DNA from 3 places in the Streptomyces sp. NPDC058663 genome. Region 3 is predicted to be linked to each of the others. Evidence: riboswitches for the same ligand, from Rfam matches in the RefSeq annotation. Region 3 holds a riboswitch; each other region holds the start of a gene.
What was found. A riboswitch is a leader RNA that binds a small molecule or an ion and turns the genes downstream of it on or off. The one in region 3 is predicted to bind cobalamin.
Positions count from the first base shown of each region.

Region 1: linked by a shared signal. The riboswitch ahead of ACFWVV_RS04525 (cobalamin biosynthesis protein) and the one ahead of ACFWVV_RS29680 (ABC transporter substrate-binding protein) in region 3 are both predicted to bind cobalamin.
Region 2: linked by a shared signal. The riboswitch ahead of ACFWVV_RS33870 (ribonucleoside-diphosphate reductase subunit alpha) and the one ahead of ACFWVV_RS29680 (ABC transporter substrate-binding protein) in region 3 are both predicted to bind cobalamin.

Region 1 covers NZ_JBHXRV010000004.1:150,351-157,937, reverse strand. The annotation lists gene ACFWVV_RS04545 (alpha/beta hydrolase family protein) at 1-713, opposite strand, end outside; gene ACFWVV_RS04540 (class II aldolase/adducin family protein) at 875-1,624, opposite strand; gene ACFWVV_RS04535 (anion permease) at 1,958-3,211, shown strand; gene ACFWVV_RS04530 (hypothetical protein) at 3,242-3,463, shown strand; cobalamin riboswitch at 3,607-3,749, shown strand; gene ACFWVV_RS04525 (cobalamin biosynthesis protein) at 3,786-4,808, shown strand; gene ACFWVV_RS04520 (cobyric acid synthase) at 4,805-6,364, shown strand; gene ACFWVV_RS04515 (putative cobaltochelatase) at 6,432-7,587, shown strand, end outside.
Region 2 covers NZ_JBHXRV010000066.1:561-8,147, forward strand. The annotation lists gene ACFWVV_RS33865 (ribonucleotide-diphosphate reductase subunit beta) at 1-548, opposite strand, end outside; gene ACFWVV_RS33870 (ribonucleoside-diphosphate reductase subunit alpha) at 548-2,968, opposite strand; cobalamin riboswitch at 3,109-3,250, opposite strand; gene ACFWVV_RS33875 (GNAT family N-acetyltransferase) at 3,270-3,839, opposite strand; gene ACFWVV_RS33880 (YbdD/YjiX family protein) at 3,927-4,130, opposite strand; gene ACFWVV_RS33885 (carbon starvation CstA family protein) at 4,127-6,286, opposite strand; gene ACFWVV_RS33890 (GntR family transcriptional regulator) at 6,589-7,383, opposite strand.
Region 3 covers NZ_JBHXRV010000048.1:59,628-67,214, forward strand. The annotation lists gene ACFWVV_RS29670 (ABC transporter ATP-binding protein) at 1-35, opposite strand, end outside; gene ACFWVV_RS29675 (FecCD family ABC transporter permease) at 32-1,078, opposite strand; gene ACFWVV_RS29680 (ABC transporter substrate-binding protein) at 1,085-2,062, opposite strand; cobalamin riboswitch at 2,098-2,223, opposite strand; gene ACFWVV_RS29685 (Mov34/MPN/PAD-1 family protein) at 2,254-2,670, opposite strand; gene ACFWVV_RS29690 (amino acid permease) at 2,801-4,312, opposite strand; gene ACFWVV_RS29695 (DUF2017 domain-containing protein) at 4,714-5,319, opposite strand; gene clpS (ATP-dependent Clp protease adapter ClpS) at 5,319-5,633, opposite strand; gene ACFWVV_RS29705 (nicotinate phosphoribosyltransferase) at 5,715-7,091, shown strand; gene ACFWVV_RS29710 (isochorismatase family protein) at 7,239-7,587, shown strand, end outside.

The sequences.
Region 1 (7,587 bases), on a different contig from region 3:
GCCCCGGTGGACCAGCCGTAGAGGATGAGGCGCTGGGCGCCCTGCCGCGCGGCGTGCCGGATCGCCGCGTCCAGGTCGCGCCACTCCGAGTCCCCGAGGTGGCCGAGGCCGTCCGGGGAGGGAGGTGCGCCCGCATCGCCCCGGTAGGCGAGGTCGAGGACCGGGATCCGATAGCGGTGCAGGAGCCCGAGGACGTTGAGGGGGTGTTCACGGGTGGTGCCGAGGCCGTGCACGGCGATCACCCAGGTGGTGCGGCTCCCGGGCACGAACCAGGCCGGCAGCGGCCCGAGTTCGCCCATGACGTCGACGTCGGTGAAGTGGATGCCGAGTGCGGAGTGGGGGTCGCCGGTGTGGACGCACGGGGTCAGCCTGACCTTGGTGCCCGGGGCGAGGGAGCCCCGGGTGACCCGTTCCAGGCGGCGTACGACCGTGTCCGCCTCGTGCGGTGCCGCTTCCAGGACGGGGCCGACGACCGCGTGCACCCCCTCGCCCTCCAGCCCGTACACACCGGGCCGCAGCGTGCCGAGGCCGCGTGTCAGCGTGACCTCGCCGGGGGCCGTGGAGTGCACGGTGACGCGGGCTTCGGCGGCCAGGGGCCGGCCGGGCGAGGCCTTGAGGGCGGCGTCGCCGGCGTACCGGGCGGCCGCGACCGCGGCGGCGCCGATGCCGATCAGGGTGGTGACGGCCGCTGCCGTCGCTTTAGCCGGGTGCACCGCTTCAGTGTCCGTACTGCCGGCCCGCACGGCCAGTGGGCGGGGCCCGCCGGGGGCACGCCGCCCGGAGCCGTGCCCGGTGTCCGTGGCCGGGAGGCATGGCCCGCAGGACGTGGCCGGTATTGAGTGATGAATAACGTGATCTTGCGCGGCCCCGGCCCTCAGCCCCGCTGCCCGTAGTCCCGCAGCTGTTCCTTGACCTCGTCCAGGTCGGTGTCGCTCAGGAGGGTCGGGGAGCGCCCGGGGACGGAGGAGGCGGTGAGCCACAGGCGGCACATCCACTCCAGCTGGGCGGTGCGGTCGTAGGCCTGGTCGAGGGTGTCGCCGTAGGTGAGGGTGCCGTGGTTCCGCAGGAGGCAGCCGGTCCGCTCGCGCAGCGCGCGCAGCGCGTTCTGGGCCAGCTCCTCGGTCCCGTAGGTCGCGTAGGGCGCGGTGCGTATCTCGCCTCCCATGGCGGCGGCCATGTAGTGGACCAGCGGCAGCCGGTCGACCAGGGTGGAGACGGCGGTGGCGTGCACGGCGTGGGTGTGCACGACTGCGCGCGCGCCGGTCGCCCGGTAGAGGGCGAGGTGCAGGGGGAGTTCGCTGGTGGGGGTGAGTGCGCCGAGGATCTGGCGGCCGTCGAGGCCGACGCCGACGGCGTCCTCCGGGCGGAGCCGGTCGTAGGGGACGCCGCTCGGGGTGAGGAGGATCAGTCCGCCGACCCGGACCGAGACGTTGCCCGAGGTGCCGACGACCAGGCCGTCCGCCACCGAGCGGCGCGCGGTGTCCACCAGGTCCCGCCAGGCGCGTGCCACCGCGTCGGGTGATTCCGGCGGTCGCGTCCCGTCCACCCCGCCGGTTCCGTACGCCCCGCCGGTTCCGTCCACCCCATCGGCTCCGTACGCCGCATGCGCCTCGTCGCTCGTCATGGGCCGCATCCTGCCAGCCGCCCGCGGGGACGGCGCGGGGCCGGTGCCAAGCCGTCGCGCCCGGTCAGCCGTACGGGACGACTCGCGCAGTTCGGTGACGGCCGGGGCCACCTCCGGGTGACCAGGATCTCTTCCGCGGCTCACTCGGGCGGTTGAGCACCTTCGCGCACGGTTGACGACCCGGGCGCCGCCCGGCCGCGCCGCCGTTCCGGTGATTTTCGGGGCAGCGGTCCCGCGTTTCGGGTCACCACAACGCCCTTCTCAGTTCATCTTCCGTTCACTCAGGTTGCTTACGTTCCTACAGCCACTGACCTCAAACGATTGCCTGGGTAAATGGAACACATCACGCTCCTCCTCGGAATCGTGATCGTCACCGCTCTCGTGTTCGATTTCACGAACGGTTTCCACGACACTGCCAACGCGATGGCCACCACCATCTCGACCGGCGCACTCAAGCCCAAGACGGCGGTGGCCATGTCCGCCGTGCTCAACCTCATTGGTGCGTTTCTCTCCGTCGAGGTCGCCAAGACGATCTCCGGTGGGCTCATCAACGAGAGCGGCATCACCACGGAAGTGATCTTCGCGGCGCTCGTCGGCGCGATCCTCTGGAACCTGTTGACCTGGCTGATCGGCCTGCCGTCCAGTTCCTCCCACGCACTCTTCGGCGGCCTCATCGGCGCCACCCTGATGTCGGTCGGCACCTCCGGCGTGAACGGCAGCGTCGTCATCACCAAGGTGCTGCTGCCCGCCATCGCGGCACCGCTCGTCGCCGGTCTCGCCGCGTACCTCGCCACCAAGCTCACCTTCAAGCTGGCGGGCAAGACGGACGAGAAGTCCACCGCGAAGGGCTACCGGGCGGGTCAGATCGCCTCGGCCGGCCTGGTCTCGCTGGCGCACGGCACCAACGACGCGCAGAAGACCATGGGTGTCATCACCCTGGCCCTGGTCACCGGCAACGTCCTGGCCCCGGGCTCCAACCCCCCGATGTGGGTCATCGTCTCGGCCGGTGTGGCCATCGCGCTCGGCACCTACCTCGGCGGCTGGCGCATCATCCGCACCATGGGCACCGGCCTCACCGACCTCAGGCCGCCGCAGGGCTTCGCTGCCCAGACCGGTGCCGCCACGGTCATCCTGGCCTCCTCGCACCTCGGCTTCTCCCTCTCCACCACCCAGGTCTGCTCCGGCTCCGTGATGGGTGCGGGTCTCGGCCGCAAGGGCGGCGTGGTCCGCTGGTCGACCGCGACCCGGATGTTCGTCGCCTGGGGTCTGACCCTCCCGGCCGCCGGCCTTGTCGCCGCCGGGGCGGAGTTCCTCACCGGGCAGGGCGCCTGGGGCGTCACCGCCACCGCGGTGCTGCTGGTCGCGGGCTCCGCGGCGATCTGGGTGCTGTCCCGCCGCAAGCCGGTCACCGCCGACGACCTCGACTCGACGCAGTCCGCGTCCGAACCCGCCGGTGTCGTCACCACCGCCATCGCGGCCGTCACCCCGCCCCCCGCCGGCCTCCTGGCCACCGACGGCCTCAGGGCCACCCTGCACTCCCCCGCCGCGAGCCCCGCCGAACCGGCCCGCCCGGCCGCCTCGGTCTGAGCGGCCCCGGAACTCTAGGAAAGCGACCGCATGAACATCGACTGGGCAGCTCTCGGCAGCGTCTTCGGCGTCAGCCTCGTGGCCACCGTCTCCCTGGTGGGCCTGTTCACCCTCGGCATCGTGGGCCTCTCCAAGCAGCAGTCGGCCGCCGCCTCCGGCGGTTCGGCGACCGCGGCGCGCACCGGCGCGTACGCCTGCTTCGCGCTGTGCGCGGCGGCCGTGGCGTACGGGATCTACCTGATCGTCATCTGACGCCCCGCCGTCCTCCGGCGCCCGCGAGCCCCGGACGTCCGCATTCCTTCGAGCCGCCCCGCGCCCCGTGCGCGGGGCGGCTCGTCGCGTGCGGGGTGGTGCTTCGGCGCACCGCCTCCCGCAGGTCAACCCCAGGTTGACGGTTGTTCGCAGGGCGTGGTGGACTGCCCGAGCCAATACGGCGGCATGGAGAGGAAGCCGGTGCGAATCCGGCGCGGTCCCGCCACTGTCACGTGCGACCCCGGTCGTCACGAAGCCAGGAACTCCCAGCCGCTCGTCACGTCGAACCAGGGCGCGGACCCTGAGTTAAGGACACTTCGCCATGCCCGGCTGCGGTTCACGCGGTTCAGCCCTTGTGCCTGCCCCGTCCGCCCTGTCCTCCCCCGCCCATGTCTTCGCCTGGGGCGCGGCCGCCGGATTCCTCGGCGACCTGCTGCTCGGCGACCCGCGCAGGGGCCACCCGGTGGCCGCCTTCGGCCGTGCCGCAGGAGCGGTCGAGCAGGCGCTGTGGCGCGACGACCGGGGGCGCGGCGCACTGCACACCCTTCTCTGCGTCGGCTCCGCCGCCGGGGCCGCCGCACTCGCCGCACGGGCGGTGCGCCACTCCCCCGTCGCCTCCGTCGTGCTGACCGCCGCCGCCACGTGGTCGGTCGTCGGCGGTACGTCGCTGGGCCGCGAGGCCGGGGCGATCGGCGGGGCGCTCGCCGCGGGCGACCTCGACGTGGCGCGCGAGCGGCTGCCGCACCTGTGCGGCCGGGACCCGCAGGCCCTGGACGGGCAGCAGATGGCGCGTGCCGTGGTGGAGTCCGTCGCCGAAAACACCTCGGACGCGGTGGTGGGCGCGCTGGTGTGGGGGGCGGTCGGCGGGGTGCCGGGGCTGGTGGCGTTCCGCGCAGTGAACACCCTGGACGCGATGGTCGGACACAAGTCGGCGCGCCACCGGCGCTTCGGGTGGGCTTCCGCGCGCCTGGACGACGTGGCGGGCTGGCCGGGCGCCCGGCTGACGGCCGCCCTCGCGGTCCTCGCCGGGGACGACCCGCGGGGGGCGCTGCGGGCCTGGCGCGCGGATGCGGCCAGCCACCCCAGCCCCAACGCGGGCCCCGTGGAGGCCTCGTTCGCGGGCGCGCTGGGCGTGCGGCTGGGCGGCACGCTCGCCTACGCAGGACGCGTCGAGAACCGGGCCGTGCTCAACGGGGAGACGGGCCGCCCCGTCGAGGTGGCGGACATCGAACGCGCGGTGCGGCTCTCGCTCCGGGTGAACCTGCTGGCCCTTGCCGTGTGTGCGGCCGGGCGCCTCGCCCTCGGGCGGGCAGCCCGCGGGCGCGCGAAGGGGACGAAGGCATGAGCGGTGGCGGGCTGTTGGTGGCGGGGACCACGTCGGACGCGGGCAAGAGCGTCGTCACGGCGGGAATCTGCCGGTGGCTGGTGCGCCAGGGGGTGAAGGTCGCCCCGTTCAAGGCGCAGAACATGTCGCTGAACTCGTTCGTGACCCGCGAGGGCGCGGAGATCGGGCGCGCCCAGGCGATGCAGGCCCAGGCCGCCCGCGTCGAGCCGACCGCGCTGATGAACCCCGTACTCCTGAAGCCGGGCAGCGACCGCTCCAGCCAGGTGGTGCTGCTGGGCAAGCCGGTGGGCGAGATGAGCGCGCGCGGCTTCTTCGGCACGGCCGGCGGCAAGGAGTACGGCGAGGGTGTCCAGGGCGGCCACCGCGAGGCGCTGCTCGGCACGGTGACACAGTGCCTGGCCGAGCTGCGCGAGAGTTACGACGCGGTGATCTGCGAGGGGGCGGGGAGCCCCGCCGAGATCAATTTGCGCCGTACCGACATCGTGAACATGGGCATCGCCCGCGCCGCGGACTTCCCCGTCGTGGTGGTGGGCGACATCGACCGGGGCGGCGTCTTCGCGTCCTTCTTCGGTACGACCGCGCTGCTCGCCGGTGAGGACCAGCGGCTGATCGCGGGGTACCTGGTGAACAAGTTCCGCGGTGACGTCTCGCTGCTGGAGCCGGGGCTCGACATGCTGGAGAACCTCACCGGGCGCAGGACGTACGGCGTGCTGCCGTACGCGCACGGGCTCGGCATCGACGAGGAGGACGGGCTGCGGGTCTCGATGCGCGGTGCGGTACGGGAATCGGTGGTCGCGCCGCCGTTCGGTGAGGACGTGCTGCGGGTCGCGGTGTGCGCGGTGCCGCTGATGTCGAACTTCACCGATGTGGACGCGCTGGCCGCCGAGCCGGGCGTGGTCGTGCGTTTCGTGGACCGGGCCGAGGAGCTGGCCGACGCGGACCTGGTGGTGGTGCCGGGGACGCGGGGCACGGTCAGGGCGCTGGCGTGGCTGCGGGAGCGCGGGCTCGCCGACGCCCTGGTGCGGCGGGCGGCCGAGGGGCTGCCGGTCCTGGGGATCTGCGGGGGGTTCCAGGTGCTCGGGGAGCGCATCGAGGACGAGGTGGAGTCCCGGGCGGGAGTGGTGGACGGCCTGGGCCTGCTGCCGGTGCGGGTGCGGTTCGCCCGGGAGAAGACCTTGGCGCGGCCGGTGGGTTCGGCGCTCGGGGAGGTGGTGGAGGGCTACGAGATCCACCACGGGGTGGCCGAAGTCCTGGGCGGGGAAGCCTTCTTGGACGGGTGCCGGAGGGGTGCCGTGTGGGGTACGCACTGGCACGGGTCGCTGGAGAGCGACACCTTCCGGCGCGCGTTCCTGCGGGAGGTCGCGGCGGCCACCGGGCGACGGTTCGTGCCGGCGCCGGACACCAGCTTCGGGGCGCTGCGCGAGGAGCAGTTGAACAAGCTCGGCGACCTGATCGAGGAGCACGCGGACACGGACGGACTGTGGCGGCTGATCGAGTCGGGGGCGCCGGTCGGGTTGCCCTTCGTGCCGCCGGGGGCGCCGGAGGTACGCGGATGAGAAGTGCCGTACGCGCAACAGCGGTTGCGGCTGTGACAGCTGTGCCAGGAACCACTATGGAGGCCGCATGAGTACGCCCTACCCCTTCACCGCGATCGTCGGACAGGACGACCTGAGGCTCGCCCTGCTGCTCAACGCCGTGTCCCCGGCGGTCGGCGGGGTGCTGGTGCGCGGTGAGAAGGGGACCGCGAAGTCCACCGCCGTGCGCGCGCTGGCGGCACTGATGCCGCAGGTGGCGGTGGTCGCGGGGTGCCGGTTCTCGTGTGATCCGGCGGCACCCGACCCGGCGTGTCCCGATGGGCCGCATCCGGGTGCCGGCGGCGTGTCGCGGGACGCCCGGACCGTGGAGCTGCCGGTCGGCGCTTCCGAGGACCGCCTGGTGGGTGCGCTGGACATCGAGCGGGCGCTCAGCGAGGGCGTGAAGGCGTTCGAGCCGGGACTGCTCGCGGACGCCCACCGCGGGATTCTGTACGTGGACGAGGTCAATCTCCTCCATGACCATTTGGTGGACCTCCTGCTCGACGCCGCCGCCATGGGCGCGTCGTACGTCGAGCGCGAGGGTGTGTCCGTACGGCATGCCGCGCGGTTCCTGCTGGTCGGGACGATGAACCCCGAGGAGGGCGAGCTGCGGCCGCAGTTGCTCGACCGGTTCGGGCTGACCGTGGAGGTGGCCGCGTCCCGGGACACCGATCTGCGGGTGGAGGTCGTACGCCGTCGGCTCGCCTACGACGACGACCCGGCGGGGTTCGCCGCCAAGTGGGCCGGGGAGGAGGCCGACCTCCGGGAACGGATCGTCGCGGCACGGGCCCTGCTGCCGCACGTCCGCCTCGGTGATGACGCCCTCCGTCAGATCGCCGCGACCTGCGCCGCGTTCGAGGTCGACGGCATGCGGGCGGACATCGTGATGGCCCGCACCGCGACCGCGCTGGCCGCGTGGGCCGGGCGCGAGGACGTGGCTGAGGAGGACGTACGGCAGGCCGCGCTGCTGGCGCTGCCGCACCGGCGGCGGCGCAATCCGTTCGACGCTCCCGGCCTCGACGAGGACAAGCTCGACGAGACGCTGGAGCAGAACAGCCCCCCGCAGACCGACGGGGACGGCGACGACCCTGACACCGACCCTGACGGGCCGGGCGGCGGCGGTCTCCCGCCGCAGCGCGACGGTGACGGCGGCGGCAGCCCCGACGCTCCGGAGCAGGGCGGGTCGGAGCAGGGCGAGACGCCCG
Region 2 (7,587 bases), on a different contig from region 3:
AACAGGCCCTCGATGCACGCCGCGAAGCAGATCAGGTTCAGCAGGAAGCGGCGGCGGTCAGCCTTCGACTCCAGGCGGTCGATCTTCTCGACCGAATCCATCCACTTGAAGCAGAACTGAGCCTTCTCGCGGATCGAGGGGATCTCCTCGACCGCGTCGAAGGCCGCCGCGCGGTCGTCCGGGTCGGGCAGGTAGGTGTCCAGGAGGGTCAGATAGAACTGGACGTGCACGGCTTCCTCGAAGAGCTGGCGCGAGAGATAGAGCCGCGCTTCGGGGGAGTTGATGTGCTTGTAGAGCGTCAGGACCAGGTTGTTGGAGACGATCGAGTCACCCGTCGCGAAGAAGGCGACCAGGCGGCCGATCATGTGCTGCTCGCCCGGCGTCAGCTTCGCCAGGTCGGCGACGTCCGAGTGGAGGTCGACCTCCTCGACGGTCCAGGTGTTCTTGATCGCGTCCCGGTAGCGCTCGTAGAAGTCCGGGTAGCGCATGGGGCGGAGGGTGAGTTCGAAGCCCGGGTCGAGAAGGTTCTTCTGGGAGTTGTCGGACATTACTGGCAGGCCTCGCAGGACTCGGGGTTCTCAAGGGAGCAGGCGAGCGCGTCGGCGTCCGTCGCCTGCTGGGCGGGGAGAGTGGTGGTGGTGGGGGCCGGGGCCGAGGCGGACGCCTGCGAGCCGGCGGCGCGCGCGATGCGGGTGGCGGGGCGCGAGCGCAGGTAGTACGTCGTCTTCAGGCCCTTCTTCCAGGCGTACGCGTACATCGAGCTGAGCTTGCCGATGGTGGGCGTTTCCAGGAAGAGGTTGAGGGACTGCGACTGGTCCAGGTACGGGGTGCGGGCGGCGGCCATGTCGATCAGGCCGCGCTGCGGGATCTCCCACGCGGTGCGGTACAGGTCGCGGACCTCGGCCGGGATCCAGGTGAAGCCCTGGACCGAGCCCGAGGACTCGCGCAGGGCCTCGCGGGTCTGGGCGTCCCAGACGCCGAGCGCCTTGAGGTCGCGGACCAGGTAGGAGTTGACCTGGAGGAACTCGCCGGAAAGCGTCTCGCGCTTGAAGAGGTTGGAGACCTGCGGCTCGATGCACTCGTACACACCGGCGATGGAGGCGATGGTGGCGGTGGGCGCGATGGCCAGGAGGAGCGAGTTGCGCATTCCCGTCTTGGCGACGCGGGCGCGCAGTGCTTCCCAGCGCTCCGGCCAGGTGAACTCGACGCCGTAGTGGTCGGGGTGCAGGACGCCGCGGGCGGTGCGGGTCTTGTCCCAGGCGGGCAGCGGGCCCGAACGCTCGGCGAGGTCGCAGGACGCCTCGTACGCGGCGAGCATGATCCGCTCGGCGATCTTCGTGGAGAGCGCGGCGGCCTCCGCCGAGTCGAACGGCAGCTTCAGCTTGAAGAAGACGTCCTGGAGGCCCATGGCGCCCAGGCCGACCGGGCGCCAGCGCGAGTTGGAGTTCCCGGCCTGCTCGGTCGGGTAGAAGTTGATGTCCACCACGCGGTCGAGGAAGGTGACGGCGGTGCGGACGGTCTCGTCGAGGCGGTCCCAGTCGATCTCGCCGCTGTCCAGGACGAACGCGCCCATGTTGACCGAGCCGAGGTTGCAGACGGCCGTCTCGCCGTCGTTGGTGACTTCGAGGATCTCGGTGCAGAGGTTGGAGGAGTGGACCGTGTTGCCCGGCTCCGCCGTCTGGTTGGCGGTGCGGTTGGACGCGTCCTTGAAGGTCATCCAGCCGTTGCCGGTCTGCGCGAGGGTGCGCATCATCCGGCCGTACAGCTCACGGGCGGACATGGACTTCTTGGCGAGGCCCGCGGCCTCCGCGCTGCGGTACGCGGCGTCGAACTCCGCACCCCACAGGTCCACCAGCTCGGGGACGTCGGCGGGGGAGAAGAGGGACCACTGGCCGTCCTGGTCGACCCGGCGCATGAACTCGTCCGGGATCCAGTGGGCGAGGTTCAGGTTGTGGGTGCGGCGCGCGTCCTCACCCGTGTTGTCGCGGAGCTCCAGGAACTCCTCGATGTCCGCGTGCCAGGTCTCCAGGTACACGGCGGCGGCACCCTTGCGCCGGCCGCCCTGGTTCACGGCCGCGACCGAGGCGTCCAGGGTCTTCAGGAACGGGACGATGCCGTTCGAGTGCCCGTTGGTGCCGCGGATCAGGGAGCCGCGGGCGCGGATGCGGGAGTACGAGAGGCCGATGCCGCCGGCGTGCTTGGAGAGGCGCGCGACCTGGTGGTAGCGGTCGTAGATCGAGTCCAGCTCGTCCATGGGGGAGTCGAGGAGGTAGCAGGACGACATCTGGGGGTGGCGGGTGCCGGAGTTGAAGAGCGTCGGCGAGGACGGCAGGTAGTCCAGGCGGCTCATCAGGCGGTAGAGGGAGGCGACCTCGGCGAGAGCCCGCTCGTCAGTCGTTTCGATAGGCACAGTGTCATCGGCCAGGCCGCATGCCACGCGCAGCATGAAGTGCTGCGGGGTCTCGATGACCTGGCGGGTGATCGGGTGGCGGAGCAGGTAGCGGCTGTAGACCGTGCGCAGACCGAAGTACTCGAAGCGGTCGTCGCCTTCGAGGTCGATCAGTGCGTCCAGCGCCGCCGCGTGCCGTGCGACGAAGTCGGCCGTACGGTCCGCGATGAGCCCTTCGCGGTGACCGACGGCGACGGACTCGGAGAAGCAGCCCACGCCCTGGGTGGCGGCCTCGTCCCGGATCGTACGGGCGAGCAGGCGGGCGGCCAGGCGGGAGTACGAGGGGTCCTCGGAGATGAGCCCTGCGGCGCCCTCGGTGGCGAGCTCCCGCAGTTCGGCGGCGTCCGAGCGCGCGTTGCGTCCGCGCAGAGCGGCGGCGGCGACCCGGCCGGGGTCGGTGTCGGGCAGGTCGGCGGTCAGGTCGGTCAGGGTGCGCAGCAGCGCGGTCCCGGGGGCGTCCTGAGGTCCTTCGTTGCCCTGTACCGCTTCGGTGGCCGGATCGACTGGCGCGATGGTCACGTGGGGGCTCTCCCTCGCTCGGCGCTGGGCCTGCGGGGGGAAGGGGCGCGCGGGCGCACGTCACCCCGGAAAGGGGCACACGTCGCCTGGCGTCCACCGGCCCAACCGCGAGGCCCGGACGTATCGGTGTCCGGTTCGGTCGAGCCGGACTCGCTGTCGGCAGGTCCTCGGACTTGGCGGTGCGCAAAAGCGCACATGACACACCGTTGCGGGACAGTTCCGGATTCTCACCGGATTCCCCTGCGGCGACAGCGAGCACGAGCATACATGTGGTGGGTCCTCGTTGAAGCACCCCCCACATCTAGTGTCGTGTGTGTCGATCCTTCACAAGTGGAAGGGGGTCAGAAGTGGTCTGGAGCTCCAGTTTGTAGGTCAACAGGGTCAGTCCGGGCACCGGATCCCAGTCCCGCTGCGGGGTCCGTACGAAGCCCAGCCTGCGGTAGATCCGGTGGGCCCCGAGCATCGTCGGCGACGTGGACATCACCACCCGTACGACCCCCTCCTCCGCCTGCGCGCGGGCGATGCAGGCCCGTACGAGACGCATCCCCACCCCGCGGCCCCGGGCCCGTGGCGAGACCGCCAGCATGCGGAATTCGGCCTCGCCCGGCACGCCGATGTCCTGGAGCGGGCTGCCGTGCGGGGCGTACGTCACGGTCCCCAGGAGTGTGCCCGCGGTGTCGGCGGCCACCAGCAGTTCGGCGCCCTCGGCACGGGAGCGGGCGTCGCGCAGCACGGACAGGTAGGGGTCCTCCTCACCGAAGGTCAGATGGCCGTCGGTGAGGTAGGCGAGGGCGGTGAGGTCTCCCACCTCGGAGTGTTCGTGGAGTTGGGCGGGCCGGATCAGGATGTCTTCGTGGGTGGTCGCAGTCATGCGCGCAGTGTGCAACGACGGCGGCCCGGTGTCCCACCCCTTTCCGAGGGGCGGGACACCGGGCCGTACGACCGTCCCCGGCAGGGTTCAGCAGCAGCGGAAGCCCTGCCTCGGATCGCCCTCCCGGGCGTCCGTGCGGCGGCGTTCGAAGTCGCGGCGGGTCAGCACCGGTGCGTGCGGGTCGCGCGTGCGCACGTGGGCGACGTAGTGGTCGTACGCCGCCTCGCCGGTCAGTTCCCTGACGTACCAGCGCAGCCGGGAGAGCCGGTGGCGCAGTGCCGCGCCGTTCACACGTGCTCCCCGGTCCTGCGCGGGCCGCCCTCCGGGCCGACGCCGGCGGCCGCGAGCTCCGCCTTCTCCTCCTTGGTGGCGATGAGGGAGGCGGGGGCGACGAACGTGGACTCCACGTACGGGGTCTCGCTGACCTTGACGTTCTCCGGGTGCCGGACCGCCTTGAGGCAGGCGCGGGCGGACTCGAAGAGGACGACCACGATGAGGACGGCGAACATGATCGAGAGGACGCCGTCCACGGTGGAGTTGGTGACGATGGTCTCCATCTGCTCGGGGTTCTTGGCGAGCTTGAACTTCTGCAGCCCCTTGTCGAGTGCCTCCTGGTACTCGGCGCGCTGGGTGAAGAAGCCCACCCTCGGGTCGGCGGAGAAGATCTTCTGCCAGCTCGCGGTGAGGGTGACGGCGACGTCCCACAGGAGCGGAACGCCGGTCACCCAGGCCCACTTGAGGCGGCCGGACTTGATGAGCAGCGTGGTACAGACGGCGAGGGCGACGGCGGCGAGCAGCTGGTTCGCGATGCCGAAAAGGGGGAAGAGCTGGTTGATGCCGCCGAGCGGGTCGTGCACGCCGACCCACAGGAAGTAGCCCCAGGCGAGGACGACGATGGCGCTGGCGATCCAGACGCCGGGCTTCCAGCTGACGTTCTTGAACGGCTTGTAGACGTTGCCGAGCATGTCCTGGAGCATGAACCGGCCGACGCGGGTGCCTGCGTCGAGCGTCGTCAGGATGAACAGCGCCTCGAACATGATCGCGAAGTGGTACCAGAAGGCCTTCATCGCGGCGCCGCCGAAGGCCGCCGAGAAGATCTCCGCCATGCCGAGCGCGAAGGTCGGCGCGCCACCGGTGCGGTGCAGCAGGCTCTGTTCCTCGACGTCCTTGGCGGCCTGCGCCAACTGCTCGGGGGTGATGGAGAATCCGAGGTTGCCGACGGCAGTGGAGGCCGCCTGGACGGTGTCGCCGACCACGCCGAGCGGCGAGTTCACCGCGAAGTACAGGCCGGGCTCGATGATGCAGGCCGCGATCAGCGCCATGATCGCCACGAACGACTCGACCAGCATGGAGCCGTAGCCGATCGTGCGGATCTGCGTCTCCTTCTGGATCATCTTCGGGGTGGTGCCCGAGGAGATCAGCGCGTGGAAGCCGGAGAGCGCGCCGCACGCGATGGTGATGAAGACGAACGGGAAGAGCGAACCGGCGAAGACCGGGCCCGTGCCGCTGGTGGCGAACTGGGTGATGCCGTCCATCTTGAGGTTCGGCAGCGCGATGAGCACGCCGACCGCGAGGAGGGTGACGGTGCCGATCTTCATGAAGGTCGACAGGTAGTCGCGCGGGGCCAGCAGCAGCCACACGGGCAGTACGGACGCCAGGAATCCGTAGACCACCATCCAGATGACCAGCGTGCCCGGTTCCAGGGTGAAGGTGCTCGCCCACGAGGACTCGGCGACCCAGCCGCCCGCGACGATCGCCAGCAGCAGCAGCGCGACGCCGATGAGGGAGACCTCGCTGACCCGGCCCGGCCGCAGGATGCGCAGGTACAGGCCCATGAACAGGGCGATCGGGATGGTCATGCCGATGGAGAAGACGCCCCAGGGGGATTCGGCGAGCGCGTTCACGATGACCAGGGCCAGCACCGCGAGCAGGATGATCATGATGGCGAAGACGGCGATCAGCGCGGCGGCGCCGCCGACCGGGCCGATCTCGTCGCGGGCGATCTGCCCCAGCGAGCGGCCGTTGCGCCGGGTGGAGAAGAAGAGCACGACCATGTCCTGGACGGCTCCGGCGAAGATCACACCGGCGACGATCCAGATCGTGCCCGGCAGGTAGCCCATCTGGGCCGCGAGGACGGGGCCGACCAGCGGGCCCGCGCCGGCGACGGCCGCGAAGTGGTGGCCGAAGAGGACCCGGCGGTCGGTCGGGTGGAAGTCCACACCGTCGTTGAGCCGCTCGGCGGGGGTGGCGCGGTTCTTGTCGACCTTCAGGACGCGGTGGGCGATGAACTTCGAGTAGAAGCGGTAGGCGATGGCGTACGAGCCGAGGGCTGCCGCCAGCATCCAGACGGCCGACACCTCCTCGCCGCGCGAGAGGGCGAGCACCGCCCAGCCGGCCGCGCCGACGATCGCCACCAGGGACCAGATCACGATCGACTTGGGCGACAGCCTGCGGGAGGTGCCCGGTCCGGGGGAGCCCTCGCTCTGCTCGGTCTCGGCTGTCGGTCTCGGCTCTGCCATGACGGTCCGTCCCCTCGCGCGATCATCCTCGTAACGTGCGCGAAATCTAGGGGCTGGGACCGTGCTGTGTAACCCCCTGTCCGCATATCGGTACGGACACGGGGCGACCACCGCAGGTCAGAGGCGTACCAGAGGCAGCAGACTCCGGGGCGACAGCGGTGTGCACAGGGCAAGCGCGAGGCGGGGGCGTCAGTCCTGCGGGCGCGGGAGCCGCAGCTTCGCGCCGGGCGTCAGTCCTGCGGGCGCTGGAGCCGGGCCACGAACTTGTAGCGGTCGCCCCGGTAGACCGAGCGCACCCATTCCACCGGCTCACCGTCCTTGTCCAGGGAGTGCCGGGAGAGCATCAGCATCGGCAGGCCGACGTCGGTGCCCAGCAGGCCTGCCTCGCGCGGCGTGGCGAGCGAGGTCTCGATGGTCTCCTCCGCCTCCGAGAGGCGTACGTCGTAGACCTCGGCGAGCGCCGTGTAGAGCGAGGTGTACTTCACCAGCGAGCGGCGCAGAGCCGGAAAGCGCTTGGCCGAGAGGTGGGTCGTCTCGATGGCCATCGGCTCGCCGCTGGCCAGGCGAAGCCGCTCGATGCGCAGGACGCGTCCGCCGGTGGTGATGTCGAGGAGGCCGGCCAGGGTGTCGTCGGCGGTGACGTAGCCGATGTCAAGCAGCTGCGAGGTGGGTTCGAGGCCCTGGGCGCGCATGTCCTCGGTGTACGAGGTCAGTTGCAGGGACTGCGAGACCTTCGGCTTGGCGACGAAGGTGCCCTTGCCCTGGATGCGTTCCAGCCGGCCTTCGACGACCAGCTCCTGGAGGGCCTGGCGGACGGTGGTGCGGGAGGTGTCGAACTCGGCGGCCAGGGTGCGCTCCGGCGGCACCGGGGTGCCGGGCGGGAGGGTCTCGGTCATGTCGAGCAAGTGGCGCTTGAGCCGGTAGTACTTGGGCACGCGGGCGGTGCGGGTGGCCGGCGTGCCGGAGCCCGTCACGGAGCCCTGCTCGGTGTCCGTGCCCGCGGTGCTTCCCCCGTCGGTGATCATGGTCCGCCCTTCCGGTTCCTGTGCTGCTGCCGTCACCGGCTCCTCCGTCTGTCGCGGCTCACATGGATGGTGGCACGGTCCGCCGCGCGGGGCTCGGGCTCCGCGCGATTCCTTCTTATACACCGCGTCGCCTGTGAACGCGGTGGCCGCAGGGGCCTGTGGGTGCTCCTGTGCGCACCGAGGTGTCGGTCCGATAACGGACGC
Region 3 (7,587 bases):
CCGTACGACAGCCCTTCGGTGCGCAGGACGGTCATGCCGGGGCTCCTTCGGGGCGGCGGCGCAGCAGCCACAGGAAGAACGGGCCGCCGATCAGGGCGGTGAGGATGCCGACCGGGATGTCCTGGGGTTCGGCGATGACGCGGGCGCCGAGGTCGGCGAGGACCAGGAAGGCGGCGCCCGCGAGGGCGACGACGGGCAGCAGGGTGCGGTGCGGTGCGCCGACGAGCATCCGGGCGGCGTGCGGGACGAGCAGTCCGATGAAGCCGATCGCCCCGGACACCGACACCAGGACGCCGGTGACCAGCGAGGTCAGGACGAAGACGGCGGCCCGGAAGCGGGAGGTGTCGAGTCCGAGTACGGTCGCGCCCTCCTCCCCCACCAGCATCAGATCCAGCGGTCTGGCGAGTGCGACGAGCAGTGCGGTCCCGGTGGCGAGGACGGCGGCGGGCAGCGGCAGCATGTCCCAGCGGGCGCTGCCGAGGCCGCCCAGCGTCCAGTACATCGCCTCCTGGAAGTGCTCGCGCTTCGCCGAGGTCACCATGATCAGGCTGGTGAGTGCGGACAGGATGTAGGCGACGGCGACGCCGGCGAGCACGAGGCGGGTGCCGGTCATCTGTCCGCCACGCCGGGCCAGGGTGTAGACGAGGACGAGGGCCAGGAGCGATCCGGCGAAGGCTCCGGCGGGCATGGTGACCGTCGTCGCGAGCCCCAGGCCGCTGCCGATACCGAAGACGATCACCAGGACGACCCCGGCCGAGGCTCCGGAGGAGATGCCGAGGAGGTAGGGGTCGGCGAGCGGGTTGCGCACGAGGGCCTGGAGCACCGTGCCGACGACGGCGAGACCCGCTCCGACGACCGCCGCGAGCAGGACGCGCGGCATCCGCACGTCCAGGACGATGGTCCGGAAGGGGCTCGGTCCGGCGCCGCCCGTGACGATGTCGAGGACCTGTCCGGCCGGGATCCGTACCTGTCCCAGGGCGAGTCCGGCGACCATCGCCGCCGCGAGTGCGGCGGCGAGGACGGTCAGGGCGAGGGTGTAGCGGAGCGGCCCGCGGGCGGGCGGGGTCCGGCAGCTCACGGCCGGTTACTTCTTGAGCTCGGGGTGGAGCTGGAGGGCGAGGCGTTCGATGGCGGCGGGGGCGCGGACGCCGACCACCAGCTCGGAGAGCGGCATGACGGCGAACTTCTTGTTCCTGATCGCCGGGACGTCCGCGAGGGCCGGGTCGTCGAGGAGGCGCTTCTTCTTCTGTGCGACGGTCGTCGACCCGTAGTCGATGATCAGGATCACGTCGGGCTTGCGGGTGACGATCTGTTCCCAGGAGGTGTCGGCGAAGGCCTTGGGGAGGTCGGCCATGATGTTCGTCCCGCCGGCGCGGGTGATCATCTCGTTGGCTATGCCCTTGCCGCCGGCGGTCTGGGCGGACTTGTCGCCGCTGTCGTACGCGAAGACCTTGACGGGCGGGACGCCGTTGAGGCGGGTTTCGGTGCGGGTGATGGTCTTCTTCGCTTCGGCGACCCAGGCGTCGGCGCGGTCGGCCACGCCGAACGTCCGCCCGGTCTCGGCGACTTCGCGGTAGATGTCGTCGACGGCGGACCTGCCCGACGTGCAGTACTCGATGTTGAGGCGGGACTCGATGCCGGACTTCTTCAGCTGTTCGCGGCTGCGGCCCTGCTTGGGGTCGAAGGCGGAGGCGTAACCGCCGTACACGAAGTCGGGGTTGGCTGCGAGGAGCTTCTCCTGGGAGGGGTACTCCTTGGCGACGACGGGGAGCTCGGCGTAGTCGGCGGCGTACTTCTCCAGCACCTTGTCGTCGAGGTAGGCGGTGCCGGTGACCGACTTCGCGAGGCCGAGTTCGAGGAGGACCTCGGTGGCGTGCTGGTTCATCGCCAGCGCGCGGGCGGGGGGCTTGGTGAAGGTGGTCTTCACCCCGCAGTTCTCGACGGTGTACGGGAAGCCGGGGGCGGCCGGGGCCTTGCCGGCGGTGGGGGCGTTGCTTGTGGTGCAGGCGGTGAGCGGGAGCAGGACGGCGGCCATGAGGGCCGCGCGGGTGCGCCAGGACATGCGAGTGCCTCCTCGGGGGATTTCCACGTCCCCTGTACGGATGGGAGGCGGCAGGCCAGTTCCTGGCTTCCGGCCCGCGGGGCGGGCCGGTCACAGTGGCGGGACCGTGCCGGATTCGCACCGGCTTCCTGGGGGCTGCCGCCCACGTCGCGCACAGTGTCTCACCCGGCGGTCCGGGCAGAGGCCGGGGCCTACCCCACCACCTGGACCTCTTCCTCCGTGATCACGGCGTCGACGATCCGGTACGAGCGGAACTGGAAGTCGCCCAGTCCTTCGGTGTCCGCGGTGGAGACCAGGACGTAGTGCGCGCCGGGTTCGTTGGCGTAGGTGACGTCCGTGCGGGAGGGGTAGGCCTCGGTGGCGGTGTGGGAGTGGTAGACGATGACCGGCTCCTCGTCGCGGTCGTCCATCTCGCGGTAGAGCTTGAGGAGGTCGCCCGAGTCGAACTCGTAGAAGGTCGGCGAGCGGGCGGCGTTGAGCATGGGGATGAAGCGCTCGGGCCGGCCGGTGCCCTCGGGGCCCGCGACCATGCCGCAGGCCTCGTCGGGGTGGTCGGCGCGCGCGTGGGCGACGATCTGGTCGTACAGGGCCTGGGAAAGGGTCAGCATGGGGCCCAGGATATGCAAACGGTCCCGCCCGTACCGAGGAGTGGTACGGGCGGGACCGGATGGTGAGACGGGCGTCGGTCGGCGCGGGCCGCAAGGACTCCCGCGGCGTCCGGCGCGCGGACCCGGGAGGTCAGTCGAGGTTGTCGAAGGTGTGCATGGCCGCGGTGTTGTCGTCGTCGGTCTCGGAGCGCGTGACGCCGCCCTGGCCGGGCTTGTTCTTCATGACCAGGTAGGAGACGCCGAGCAGCAGCGCCCACACCGGTGCGCAGTACAGGGAGATCCTGGCGTCCTTGTCGATGCCCATCAGGACGATGACCATGCCGATGAAGAGCAGCGCGAACCAGCTGGTGTACGGGGCTCCGGGGGCGCGGAAGCTGGACTTCGGCAGGACGCCGCGGTCGGAGAGCTTCCGGTAGCGGATCTGCGAGACGAGGATCATGATCCAGGCCCACATGCCGGAGATGGTGGCGAAGGAGACGACGTAGTTGAACGCCTCGCCCGGCCACTGGTAGTTGATCCACACGCCGACCAGCATCAGCGCCGCCGAGAAGGAGGTGCCGGCCAGCGGCAGTCCACCGGCGGTCAGCTTGGTGAAGAGCTTCGGGGCCTGCCCGTTCAGCGCCAGGTCGCGCAGCATGCGGCCCGTGGAGTACATGCCGGAGTTGCAGGAGGAGAGGGCGGCGGTGAGGACGACGAAGTTGACGATGGCTGCGCCGACGCCGAGGCCCATCTTCTCGAAGGCGGCGACGAAGGGGGAGACGCCCGGCTGGAAGTGCGTCCACGGCACGACCGACAGGATCATGATCAGCGCGCCGACGTAGAAGACGGCGATGCGCCACGGCACCGTGTTGATGGCCTTCGGCAGGACGGTCTTCGGGTCCTTCGATTCACCGGCGGTCACACCGACCAGCTCGACGGCGAGGAAGGCGAACATGACCATCTGAAGGGTCATGAGGGTGGAGCCGATGCCCTTGGGGAAGAAGCCGCCCTCGGACCACAGGAGCGAGACGGACGCGGTGTCACCTGCGTCCGAGAAGCCGATCGTCAGGACGCCGACGCAGATCAGGATCATGCCGATGATGGCGGTGACCTTGACCATCGAGAACCAGAACTCCAGCTCACCGAAGAGCTTCACGGAGATGAGGTTGGCGCAGAAGAGGACGACGGTGAAGATCAGCGCGAAGACCCACTGCGGCTGATCGAGCCAGCCTGTCGCGTCCTTCGTCCAGTACTGCATGTACTTGGAGGCGGCGGTGACCTCGGTGATGCCGGTGACGACCCAGAAGAGCCAGTACGTCCAGCCGGTCACGAAGCCCATGAAGGGGCTGACGAACTCGCGGGCGTAGTCCGAGAAGGAGCCGGACACCGGGCGGTACATCAGCAGCTCGCCGAGGGCCCGCATGATGAAGAAGATGACCAGACCGGCGATCGCGTACGCGAGGATCAGGCTGGGTCCGGCCTTGGAGATGCCCTTGCCCGCGCCGAGGAAGAGGCCGGTGCCGATGGCGCCGCCGATGGCGATCATCTGGATCTGGCGGGCTCCGAGGCCACGCTGGTAGCCCTCGCCGGACTCGCCCTGAGGGACGTCGGTCCCGGCCTCATTGCCGTCGCCGTGCTGCTTGTCGACCTGCGCTGAGGTCATGGTCGTGCGCCTTTCTCCATGCGATCCGGCCATGTCGCTCGCTGCGTGGCTCGGACCGACTGTGACGATCCTTTGGCGGGGCGTGTGCCCCCGGATGTGGATGGAGTGCATCGCCGGGTTCGTCCGGCGTCAGCGCCCCCACGGGACAGGGGTGGCGTCCGTGGGTGGTCGTGCAGATCTATCACGGTCGACGGCGTGATCGACTGGAGGTTTGTGCCCTATTGCACAGGCAAAAGCAGACAAAGCTCCCCTGCGGCGGCAAAGCGCCCAGGGGAGGTGATCCGATCGTTATCCGGATTTGAGCGTCCGCTGAGCGAACGCTTACGGAACGCGCGGTGAACCCACACCGACGGCACACATGCCGGCACCGCTCAGCCCGACGGCCCTCGCACCGGCAGCCCTCACCCCGACGGCAGCAACGTCTCGACGAGGGATTCCTGGAGCCCGCCCAGCCACAGGTACGCCATCACCATCGGCTTGCGGGGGTCCTCGTCGGGCAGCGCGTACAGCTCGTCGCTCTCGTCCTCGTCCGTGATGTCGAGACGCGAGGCGATCGTGAGGCGCAGGTCGTTGAGCGTGCCGAGCCAGCGCCGCGACTGATCGGGCGACAGCGTCAGGACGAGGCCGCTCGCGCCTTCCGCGTCGTCGGCCGCCAGCGCGTCCAGGTCCCGCACGACGGACAGGGCGTCGTCGCGCTTGCGGGTGCGCAGGTCGTTCTCGGTGAAGCGGCGGAACTCGGCGGAGGCGTCCAGCAGTTCCTTGTCGGGCTCCGCCTTGGGGTCGATGTACGCCTCGGGGAAGAGCCGCGCCAGCGCCGGGTCGGTGGGCGCCTCACTCGGGCCGTCGGCGAAGAGCGCGGCGAGCGGGTCCTCGCCCTCGACGGGTTCCTCACCGGGTCCGATCAGCTCCAGCAGCTGGACCGCAAGCGAGCGCAGGATCGACGTCTCGACGGCGTCGAGGGCGAGGGCCGCGCCGACTCCGGGGACCGCCTCGAAGTAGCCGGGCATCAGGCGCGGTCCTGGGAGAGGGTCGCCCACAGTCCGTACCCGTGCATCGCCTGCACGTCCCGTTCCATTTCCTCGCGACTGCCCGCGGAGACGACCGCCCGGCCCTTGTGGTGGACGTCGAGCATCAGCTTCTGTGCCTTTTCCTTGGAGTAGCCGAAGTACGTCTGGAAGACGTACGACACGTAACTCATGAGGTTGACCGGGTCGTTGTGGACCAGGGTCACCCAGGGGGTGTCGGGCTCGGGGACGACGGACGTCTCCTCGGCCGATTCGGGGCGTTCGATCTCTACGGGGGCGACACTCACCCTCCCCATGCTGCCACCGCGGGGCCGGGGTCGCACAAACGGGCCCCTAGATCTCGTCACTCTGACGAGATCGGGGGTAGCATCGGTCGTATGAACACAGCGGACCTCGGGCCGGCGGAAGAAGAAGAGCGCGGAACTCCTGGGACGGACGGGGGTGGGCGACGGGTGGGAGTGCCGTCGACAGCGCTGTTCACGGACCAGTACGAGCTGACCATGCTCCAGGCGGCGTTGCGCGGCGGCACCGCCGACCGTCGCTCCGTCTTCGAGGTCTTCACCCGCAGGCTTCCCTCCGGGCGGCGCTACGGCGTCGTCGCCGGTACGGGCCGGGTGCTGGACGCCGTCGAGAACTTCCGCTTCGACGCGGAGATGCTGGGCTTCCTGCGCGAGCAGCGCATCGTCGACGAGCCGACCCTCGAATGGCTCGCCTCCTACCGCTTCCGCGGGGACATCTGGGGCTACCCGGAGGGCGAGGTCTACTTCCCCGGCTCGCCGATCCTGCGTGTCGAGGGCAGCTTCGCGGAGTGCGTGCTGCTGGAGACGGTGATCCTTTCGATCCTCAACCACGACTCGGCGATCGCCGCCGCGGCCTCCAGGATGGCGGCATCGGCGGGCGAGCGGCCGCTCATCGAGATGGGTGCCCGGCGCACCCACGAGCTGTCCGCGGTGGCCTCCTCGCGGGCCGCGTACGTCGGCGGCTTCACCTCCACCTCCGACCTGGCGGCGGGCTTCCGCTACGGCATCCCCACCGTCGGCACCTCCGCGCACGCCTTCACCCTGCTGCACGACAGCGAGCGCGACGCCTTCCAGGCCCAGGTCGACTCGCTGGGCAGCGGGACGACCCTCCTCGTGGACACCTACGACGTCACCGAGGCGGTACGCACGGCCGTCGAGGTCGCGGGCCCGGAGCTGGGTGCCGTACGCATCGACTCCGGCGACCTGCTGCTGGTCGCGCACCGGGTGCGGCAGCAGCTGGACGAGCTCGGCGCGACGTCCACCAGGATCGTCGTCACCTCCGACCTCGACGAGTACGCCATCGCCTCCCTCGCCGCGGCCCCGGTGGACGCGTACGGCGTCGGCACCCAGCTGGTCACCGGCAGCGGGCACCCCACCTGTTCGATGGTCTACAAGCTGGTCGCCCGCGCCGGGTCCGCCGATCCGAAGGCGCCGCTGGTCCCGGTGGCGAAGAAGTCGATGGGGGCGAAGTCCTCGCGGGGCGGGCGCAAGTGGGCGGCGCGCAGGCCCGACGCGTACGGGATCGCGGAGGCCGAGGTCATCGGCACCGGGCCCGTCCCCGCCGAGCTGGCCGACCGCCAGTTGCAGGTGGAGCTGGTCAAGGGCGGCGAGGTCGTCGCCCGCGAGCCGCTGGACGCGGCGCGCGAGCGGCATGTGACGGCCAGGGACGGCCTGCCCATGTCCGCCATGCAGCTGTCGCGCGGCGAGCCGGTCATCCCCACCGAGTACGTGTAACCCACCCGCACCGGATTTCCCGGATGTCCCAAATGCCCACTCCCGCCTGGACGTTGCGTTCTCTACTCTCAGGAGGAACGGACTCCGCACCCGCCCCGCACCCGCCCCCGCTCCCCGCTCCCCGCTCCCGCAGAAAAGGAACGTGCCATGCACCGCGCCTTGATCGTCGTCGACGTGCAGAACGACTTCTGCGAGGGCGGCAGCCTCGCGGTCGCGGGCGGGGCGGACGTCGCCGCCGCGATCACCGATCTGATCGGGGAGTCGCAGGCCGGCTACCGCCATGTCGTCGCCACCCGGGACCACCACATCGACCCCGGCGACCACTTCTCCCCGGACCCCGACTACGTCCGCTCCTGGCCCGTCCACTGCGTCGCAGGCACCGAGGGCGTCGGTTTCCACCCGAACTTCGCCCCCGCGGTGGCGTCCGGGGCGATCGCGGCGGTCTTCGACAAGGGGGCGCACTCGGCCGCCTACAGCGGCTTCGAGGGCACGGACG